Regions from separate parts of the Mucilaginibacter sp. CAU 1740 genome, predicted to be linked through region 4. Evidence: riboswitches for the same ligand, from Rfam matches in the RefSeq annotation. Region 4 holds a riboswitch; each other region holds the start of a gene.
The links. A riboswitch is a leader RNA that binds a small molecule or an ion and turns the genes downstream of it on or off. The one in region 4 is predicted to bind S-adenosylmethionine.
Positions count from the first base shown of each region.

Region 1: linked by a shared signal. The riboswitch ahead of AAFN85_RS12295 (transmembrane 220 family protein) and the one ahead of AAFN85_RS31740 (protein-disulfide reductase DsbD domain-containing protein) in region 4 are both predicted to bind S-adenosylmethionine.
Region 2: linked by a shared signal. The riboswitch ahead of AAFN85_RS26065 (O-acetylhomoserine aminocarboxypropyltransferase/cysteine synthase) and the one ahead of AAFN85_RS31740 (protein-disulfide reductase DsbD domain-containing protein) in region 4 are both predicted to bind S-adenosylmethionine.
Region 3: linked by a shared signal. The riboswitch ahead of AAFN85_RS09755 (TlpA disulfide reductase family protein) and the one ahead of AAFN85_RS31740 (protein-disulfide reductase DsbD domain-containing protein) in region 4 are both predicted to bind S-adenosylmethionine.

Region 1 covers NZ_JBDOQS010000004.1:422,509-424,709, reverse strand. The annotation lists gene AAFN85_RS12300 (SDR family oxidoreductase) at 1-261, opposite strand, end outside; SAM riboswitch class I at 914-1,029, shown strand; gene AAFN85_RS12295 (transmembrane 220 family protein) at 1,337-1,762, shown strand; gene AAFN85_RS12290 (transglutaminase family protein) at 1,749-2,201, opposite strand, start outside.
Region 2 covers NZ_JBDOQS010000015.1:4,057-6,257, forward strand. The annotation lists gene AAFN85_RS26060 (aminotransferase class I/II-fold pyridoxal phosphate-dependent enzyme) at 1-592, shown strand, start outside; SAM riboswitch class I at 835-945, shown strand; gene AAFN85_RS26065 (O-acetylhomoserine aminocarboxypropyltransferase/cysteine synthase) at 1,195-2,201, shown strand, end outside.
Region 3 covers NZ_JBDOQS010000003.1:511,726-513,926, forward strand. The annotation lists gene AAFN85_RS09750 (SusC/RagA family TonB-linked outer membrane protein) at 1-119, opposite strand, end outside; gene AAFN85_RS09755 (TlpA disulfide reductase family protein) at 510-1,079, opposite strand; SAM riboswitch class I at 1,173-1,286, opposite strand; gene AAFN85_RS09760 (DUF5995 family protein) at 1,503-2,201, shown strand, end outside.
Region 4 covers NZ_JBDOQS010000025.1:12,531-14,731, reverse strand. The annotation lists gene AAFN85_RS31745 (family 2A encapsulin nanocompartment shell protein) at 1-772, opposite strand, end outside; SAM riboswitch class I at 920-1,028, shown strand; gene AAFN85_RS31740 (protein-disulfide reductase DsbD domain-containing protein) at 1,229-1,675, shown strand.

The DNA of each region.
Region 1 (2,201 bases), on a different contig from region 4:
ATCAGCGTCGAACTTCTCTTTTAGTGTTGTTTTAAGGTTGCCGATAAAAGCATCAAAAGTTGATACGATGCCCGTATCCAGTTGCAATGCAGCAGCTTTTTGTCCGACCGATTCGATTTCGGTAACAACAGCTTCTGCTTCTTCTTTTTTGCTGCGATAGGTAATTATAACGTCGAAACCTTTTTTGGCAATGTGCAGGGCGGCGCTTTTGCCAAGGCCGCGGCTACCGCCGGTAACTAATGCAATTTTATTTGTTTTCATTATGTTCTGTTTTAATGTTTTAACAATACAAAGTTGCTATAGTTAGCAGGAAAAATTATGGTGACTACTTCAGATTAAATGGTAATCATTTCAGTTTTTTAAGACGCGAAGTGGGTTAAGCAGGCTAACGCTTTTTCGTGGTGGGTTTGGGATAGGCTCGCAAAGACGCTAAGACGCAAAGTTTTTTGTGGAAACCGGATTTAACCGCAGCAGATGAGTAAACGCACAAAGGCGCTAAGTTTTTCTTATCAATAGTTGTAAAATAAAGACTATATGCAGCAAGCCTATAAAACTATTCACTTAAAAATCTTTGCGTCTTAGCGCCTTTGCGTGCCTAAAATCTCAAATCTTTTCTTTTGCGTTCGTTACAAACAAGTGCAAAATGATTAACCATTAGCAGAATGCACCAGAGGTGCAAAAGCTTTGTAGCTATCAAATAAGTAATTTTTTGTGTGCCAGAGGTACACAACTCTCCGCCATATCCGTTTAATTTCGACCCGGACTACTAACCAAAGGCTTATCAAAAGCAATTTATCACCCTCAAAATCAATTCAAAACAAATAAAAATCAAAATAAACTACTAAAACTATAGGAATTATATAATTTACTCTTATATTTGCATTGTCAATAACGACAGAGCGTTCTTTGTATTGACTTATCAAGAAAGACTGAGGGAAAGGCCCAAAGACGTCTTAGCAACCTGTGCATCCGCAAAATGCAAAAGGTGCTAATTCCTGCTCCTGTGCAAAACGAGGAGAGAGATAATTAATATCTGCCCCACTACCGATCTGATTAAGTGATCATTACAGTTTTCAAGTCGCGTGACCGAGAGGATAGGTGGGGGTCCGCATTACCCTATACGGCAGTTCGAATCTGCCCGCGACATCAAATTTCCCAAACACAATTTCTCGTTATTAATGACCATAGATTTATACTACCAGGATAAACTATATCATGTTATAAGGCCCTTCTATTTAAACATCGGGCTTGCTAAAGCAAAAAGTAAATCCCTATATTTAACCGTGCTTACCTACGCATAACTGTTAAAACCGGTTTAAATCATCGCGATTGCTTTATGAAGATCTTCAACATTGTTTGGGTTGTACTTTTTATCATTTTTGCAGGCCTGCAATATAACGATCCCGATCCTTACCTCTGGATGCCCATTTATCTGTACTGCGCGTGGTTTTGTTACCTCGCCACAAAAAAGGAGTTTTTCCCCATTGGTTATGCTTTTGGTATTGTTGTTTTTGCGGGATATGCCGGCTACAAAATTTTTGACAGCAACGGCTTGATCGATTGGTTTGAAGTTCACCATGCCGAAAGCCTTGTACAAACCATGAAAGCCGAAAAGCCCTGGGTTGAAGAGGTTCGCGAGTTTTTTGGCTTGTTGATCTGTATAGCCGTTTTAGGCGCTAACTGGGTATATGGGGTAAAGGAAAGTAAAAAGTTGGTTGCGATAAAATCTAAAAAGAACAGCAAAAAAACTACAAGTAGGTGATTCCCGTAAAACTATCTTCGTAGTAATAAAAAGGCTCAAAATTATCGTCGGCAAGTTCGCAGCTTACCTGCATGCTGTTAAATATCACATCACCAAAAATATTGGCCACTGCCGAATCCGCGGCATCAAAACCGGTGGCTATTTTAACAAAGCCGTTAAGCGGTACCAGTTGAGTAGCATCAAACAGCACCCATTTTCCATCTAAATAAGCTTCGAAACAGGCATGGAAATCGGCAGGGTAAAGTTGATAGGCGTAGCCTGTAAAATAGCGTGCCGGTATAGTAAGCGCCCTGCAAAGGGCTATCCCTAAATGCGCGAAATCCCTGCACACCCCGGCTTGTTCGGTAACGGTGTTAAACGCCGATGTTTGCGAAGTGGTAGAGCCGCTAAGGTATTGCACATTCTTATTGATCCAACCGGTTAAGGTAAGCACCTGCTG
Region 2 (2,201 bases), on a different contig from region 4:
AATTTGCCAGCGACCGCTTGAGTTGGGTGCCGATATAGTGATGCACTCCGCCACTAAATATTTCGGCGGGCATAGCGACCTGATGGGCGGAGCTTTGATCACAGCAGAGAAGAGCGACTGGTGGGCAAAAATTCGCCAGGTACAGGAAATGGGCGGCGCTATCCCCTCGCCTATGGATTGCTATTATTTGGTGCGCAGTATTAAAACTTTGCCGTACCGAGTAAAAGGTCATGTACAAAACGCGCAATTGCTGGCCGAATATCTTGAACAACATCCTAACGTAGAGAAAGTAATGTATCCCGGTTTGCCATCACATCCGCAGCATGTAATAGCTAAAGATCAGATGCTTGCTTTTGGCGGAATGTTATCCTTTATTATTAAAGGTGATGAAAACGATACGCATAACATCATCAATAAATTAAAACTCTTTATCAAAGCTACCAGCCTTGGCGGAGTTGAAAGTTTAATAGAACATCGCGCAACAGTTGAGGGGCCGGATACCAAAACGCCACGTAACCTGCTGAGGGTTTCGGTTGGATTGGAGCATATTGATGATTTGATAGCGGATTTGGAACAGGCCCTCGCTTGGTGAGGTGAAAGGCAAAAGGATAAAGGCGAAAGATAAAAGCATTTGGGAGGTCTGAAATATCCGCCTTACGAAAACCTTTTGCCTTTCGCCTTTATCCTTTCAGCTTAAAAACTCCTTTCGCCTTTGACCTTAATCCTCCTTTCTGAAATAAAATTTGGTACATAACCCCATAACCCCTTATATTCGCAACATTATTTGGTAGCAATACCAAAGTCGATCAATACTCCGCACATAGTTCGGGTTTTGATTTATAAAGAAGCGGCGAGAGATCAGGCTCAATGACCCGCTGGCAACCCTTCAATGTTGAAGAAGGTGCCAATTCCTGTCCCGGCAAATAACACCGGGGAATATAAATTTATAACCATGAAAAGTTTAATTAAATTTACGCAACACAACACTTTTTACACCTTAACTGGTAACGTACAATATATTAGCTCTCCTATTAGCTGTATTTGTATGTGTTGCTGCTGTTGATGCTTAGCGCACTCTTGTTTTCTATCTCCGGAAAAGGCGTGCATTGTTAAACCGGTTATTTCACAACCGGCTTTGTCAAAATCCATCTAACATTTAAAATCTAAATTAAACACATAAAAAATCACAAAACTATGTCTGCCTTAAAATTCGAAACACTACAATTACATGCCGGTCAGGAAGTTGATCCAACAACAGGTTCACGCGCTGTACCGCTTTACCAAACTACCTCTTACGTATTTAACAGTGCCGAACATGGCGCAAACTTGTTTGCCCTGAAGGAGTTTGGCAATATTTATACCCGCCTCATGAACCCAACTACCGATGTGTTTGAGAAACGCATAGCGGCATTAGAGGGTGGCGTTGCGGCATTGGCCACAGCATCGGGTCAGGCGGCCCAATTTATCGCGCTGAATAATATTTTACAGGCCGGAGATAACTTTGTTACCTCTCCTTTTTTATACGGTGGTACCTACAACCAGTTTAAAGTTGCTTTTAAACGCTTAGGCATCACAGTACGCTTTGCTAAAGATGATACCGCGGCCAGCATTGAGGCACTTATTGATGATAAAACAAAAGCTATTTACCTGGAAACCATAGGTAACCCGGGCTTTACCATTGCCGATTTTGAGAAAGTAAGCGCGGTCGCCAAAAATCATGATCTGCCTTTAATAGTTGATAATACTTTTGGCGCAGGTGGTTACCTGTTCCGCCCTATTGAACATGGCGCTAACGTGGTTGTTGAATCAACCACTAAATGGATTGGCGGGCATGGTACAAGTATAGGCGGCGCTATTATTGATGCCGGTAATTACAATTGGGGCAATGGAAAATTCCCACAATTCACCGAACCGTCTGAAGGCTACCACGGGCTGGTATTTAACGATGTATTTGGAATCGGCGGTCCGTTTGGAAACATTCAGTTTATTATTCGCGCCCGTGTGGAAGGCTTGAGGGATTTCGGTCCGTCGCAATCGCCGTTTAACGCTTGGTTGAATATCCAGGGATTGGAAACACTTTCATTAAGGGTTCAGCGCCATGTTGATAATGCTTTGCAACTGGCCAAATGGCTGGAGCAGCATCCGCAGGTGGCAACAGTGAACTACCCAGGATTGGAATCATCACCATACCATGACCTGGC
Region 3 (2,201 bases), on a different contig from region 4:
GGTAAGCCATCGGCTTTGGCGGTTACCAGGCCGCTTATTTTAACAGATTGCGCCGCAACCGTTTGGATGAGAATAAATGGCAATAAAACTGCCAGTAATACTTTGTAAATTTTTAACATGATCAAATAATTGTGATTGATTTTTAATGTCGATACAGCTTAAACAAAGCATAGCAGTAGCTGAAACAGGTGTGTAAAGTCCTGCCGAAAAGCTTAAAACTGTAAAGAATTGATTGATTGTTGAGGTAGATAACATGCCCTTAAGCCGCTAATGGCCTAAGCGTTTATCACCTGCTGTTTAGGATCAACAGCAACAACGCATGCTTTGCATACTTAAAAAGGAGGTTGTGCAGGCAAACTGCAATGATGAATTTGAGGCAGGAACCAGGCCGCTTTGTGCTACGGGGGTAATGGTTTTGTTCATGACGATAGTATAAATATAAATGCGATAGATAGTGTTGCTTTTGTAAATGGCGACCAGCCAAGCCGGTCACCATAGTGTTTATAGTTTTAGTTTAGTGATGCGGTTTTATTGTTCACCAAAGCATCAACAGCTTTAAGCATTGATGCAAATTCCTGCTTATCATACAAGCGGGTGAGGTACACTATTTTGCCATCCCTATCAATTACCACGTTGCGGGTTACGCCGCTTTTTTTGTTGGCAAAGCGGCCAAAAATATCAGCACCGGGATCAAGTGCCAGCGGATAGCTGATGTTCATTTGCTGATGGAAACCTTTTACTTTTTCCAGCGGCTCATCGCGGTCAACGCCTATCAGCACCAAGCCTTTATCTTTATAAGCCTGCCATATGTCGCTTTCCAGGTGTGGCATTTCTTCGCGGCATACACTGCACCAGCTTGCGATAAATTGTAGTATCACCACTTTGCCACGCAGTTGTTTCAGCGATGTTTTCGTGCCATCGGTTAAAGCCAGTTCAAAATCAGCAGGGGCGGTATCGCCAACTTTTACAATATATCCCCTATCCACATCGGCAGGATTGGCAGCTGTTTTTGTTTGGGCCGATGCAAACGCGGTAGTAACAACCAGCGAGAAAGTAAAAAGTAGATGTTTAATATTCATCGTTGTACGTATTAACCTCAATACTTAATTATCAGGAAAAACGGAGAATAAAAGGAGAAGATGCACGGTATGTAAATCATGCGCTATTTACTTTTATTATCTTCACTGCCATAAAACCGGCAGACAGGAATTAGCACCTTTATAACAATGGGCTTACAGGTTGCTAAGACATCACAGGGCCTTTCCCTCAGTCTTTCTTGATAATTAAAATATTAAAGAACCATTTGATGGTGCAAATATATATAAATAAACTACTAATCACATAGATATTATAGAATTAATTATATTTTTCTTTCAAATGACATTTAAATTACCTGCCGGGCTATTGCGGATTTAATTATTAAAACGTTACAAGGCTTGCATTACGCCGGTTATTTATCTATTTTACAGCGCATTAACCAACAATTAAACCCTACCTACCTTATGCAGGCAACAAGCATTGATGAAGTGATAACCGCTTTGCAAACTATTATTGATGATAGCAAGAAAAGTAACAACCGCCTCGGTTACTTCGCGGTTTTGTACTATAAAGTGACCGCCAGCGTACGCGACGGCATTCGGAACGGCCAGTTTCAGGATGGCCCACGGATGGAAAAGCTGGATGTTATTTTTGCCAACCGCTATCTCGAAGCCTACACTTTGTGGCAACAGGGTGCCGAACCATCGGCCTGTTGGAAATTCGCGTTTGAAACAGCCAAGCGCTCCTCACCTTTAATTTTACAGCATTTGTTATTGGGGATGAATGCCCATATCAACCTTGATCTTGGGGTAGCGGCAGTTGAAGTATCGGGAGATAAACCGATGCAGGATCTGCATAATGATTTTAATATGATCAATACCATCATATCCTCACTAACCTACCAGGTGCTGAGCGAAATTGACCGATCATCCCCCCTGCTCTCTTTACTTGGCCTGCACGCGGGTAACAGCAATTCGGTACTCATCCAATTTAGCATCGATAATGCCCGTGATGGTGCCTGGTGTTTTGCCGAAGAACTATACGCCAAAACAATAACCGACAGACCAACCGAGATCAAAGCCCGCGACCAGAATGTTTTGGCCATAGGTAAAAGCCTCATTAACCAAACCGGCTTTTTAAGGTTTACAGTTTGGCTCATCCAT
Region 4 (2,201 bases):
CTGGTGATTGCTCTCCCGGTAAGCCCGGCTGGAACAAGCCAACCACGCCCTGACGGCTCTCTCCTGTGCGTAAAAGGATAATTTTTGATTTGTTGTTAACGATAGGTAATTTATCAGAAGGGATAAGCGGGATGCCTCTCCAGGTAATAAACTGCGAACCAAATAAGGAAACGGTTGGCGGCGGTACGCCACGACGGGTACATTCACGACCGAAAGCCGCTATAGCCAAAGGGTGCAGCAGGAAAAATCCAGGCTCTTTCCAAACTTTAGTGATCAGTTCGTCCAGATCATCAGGGGTAGGGGGGCCAAGCCTTGTTTTTATTTTTTGAGATGGTGCTACGCTGCTCAATAAACCATATTCGGTATTGTTGATCAATTCGCTTTCCTGGCGTTCTTTAACAATCTCGATGGTAAGGCGTAACTGCTCGCTGATCTGGTTGTAAGGTTTGCTGTACAGATCGGATACACGGGTGTGTACATCCAATACTGTGTTCACAGCGCTCAGGTTGTACTCGCGTGGGTTTTCTTCGTAATCAACATAAGTTGATGGCAGTTCGCGCTCATCGCGGTTGGAGCAATCAACCTCTACATTGTTGGCATCAACAACCTTGTTTAAGCGGTAAACACCAGACTCAACAGGGATCCAGTTTAATAAATGTGTTAACCAACGCGGGGTAATGGTTGACAGTTGCGGAACGGTACGGGTGGCTACGGCCAACTGCCTGGCGGCTACATCGCCAAGGGCTGTTTGTTTTGGTTTCTGATCGGGCATTTAGATAATTAATAAAGTGTTTTAAAGAGTGATTTTGGTGGTGCTTTTCAATGGTTAATACCTGTGTTGCAATGATAAGAAAATAAATTATATAAAATCTATAGGATTAATAGATTTTATTGTATGTTTGCATCATCAGTTCTTTAATACTTATCCAGAAAAGACGGAGGGAAAGGCCCCATGAAGTCTTGGCAACCTGTACAACTAATATGTAAAAGGTGCTAATTCCTGCTCCCGCAAAGGAGAAAGATAAGATGCTACAGGTTTTACCAATATCTCCACGGCTCTTTTCCAGGTAAGTTTTATTGAGAATGAAAAACAAGACTAAAAGAGATGAAAACCTGCTTATACACTAAAACTTTAAAACCCTTGATCAATACCTGCTATATAGATAATTGTTGTTGTTGATTATTTACCTGTTAGGCTTTCAACAAAAACAACATCTATCTATAACAAATGAAAAAAATCATATTTACAGCTTTAACTTCCATTATCGGCACCGTTGCTTACTCGCAGATCCTTGCACCGGTAAAATGGTCGTACGCGGCAAAAAAGATTGATAAGGAGCAGGCCGTTGTATTTATAAAAGCAACTATTGATAAAGGCTGGCACATCTACTCGCAAAATGTAGCTGATGGAGGGCCGGTAAAAACCTCGTTCAGGTTTGATAAAAGTGATGATTATACCCTGAACGGCAATACATCAGAACCTAAGGCGGTTAGCAAGTACGAAAAAGCATTCAGTATGAATGTGCAGTATTTTGAGCAGTCGGTTATCTTTCAGCAAAAAGTAAAGCTTAAAAACGGGCAGGTATCTGTTAACGGTACCCTAAATTATATGGTATGCAGTAACCAACAATGTTTGCCGCCCGAGGATGTAGAATTTAGCATCCCGGTTAAATAGTACTAAGTCTCAAGTCGAAAGTTTGAAGTCTATTTTCTTTTTTTATACTTTGAACTTATGACTTTAGACTAAACGAATTTATCAATAACAAATAATATAGTTTAACAGTTCATTAGCCACCAAATTGAACTGTTAAATGGTTAGCATGCCGGGTATAAAGCCGCTTGCTTTAAACCTGGTTTACACAAACTAATACCATGAAACCGAAATTTAATTTTATCACTAAAGCCCGCGTACAGAATGGTGGCATCCTTTTCTGTAGTTACCACTGTTGTTAATTCGCGCCGTTTATACCGGAAATTGATCTTGAAATAGGATCAACATCCTGGCTGTACTAAGTGCGTTGCTTTGCTATGGTGGTAAAACAGGCGTGTGCTGTACAGACCAGGATGTTGATCGTTTACAAGATAAGAAATTAATAAAAGCATAAATAATTAAAAAAATATTCTATTAAATCTATAGATTTTATTGTATTTATCATATTTATTACTATCTTTACAGCATTCTAATTAACCCCACCATTAAT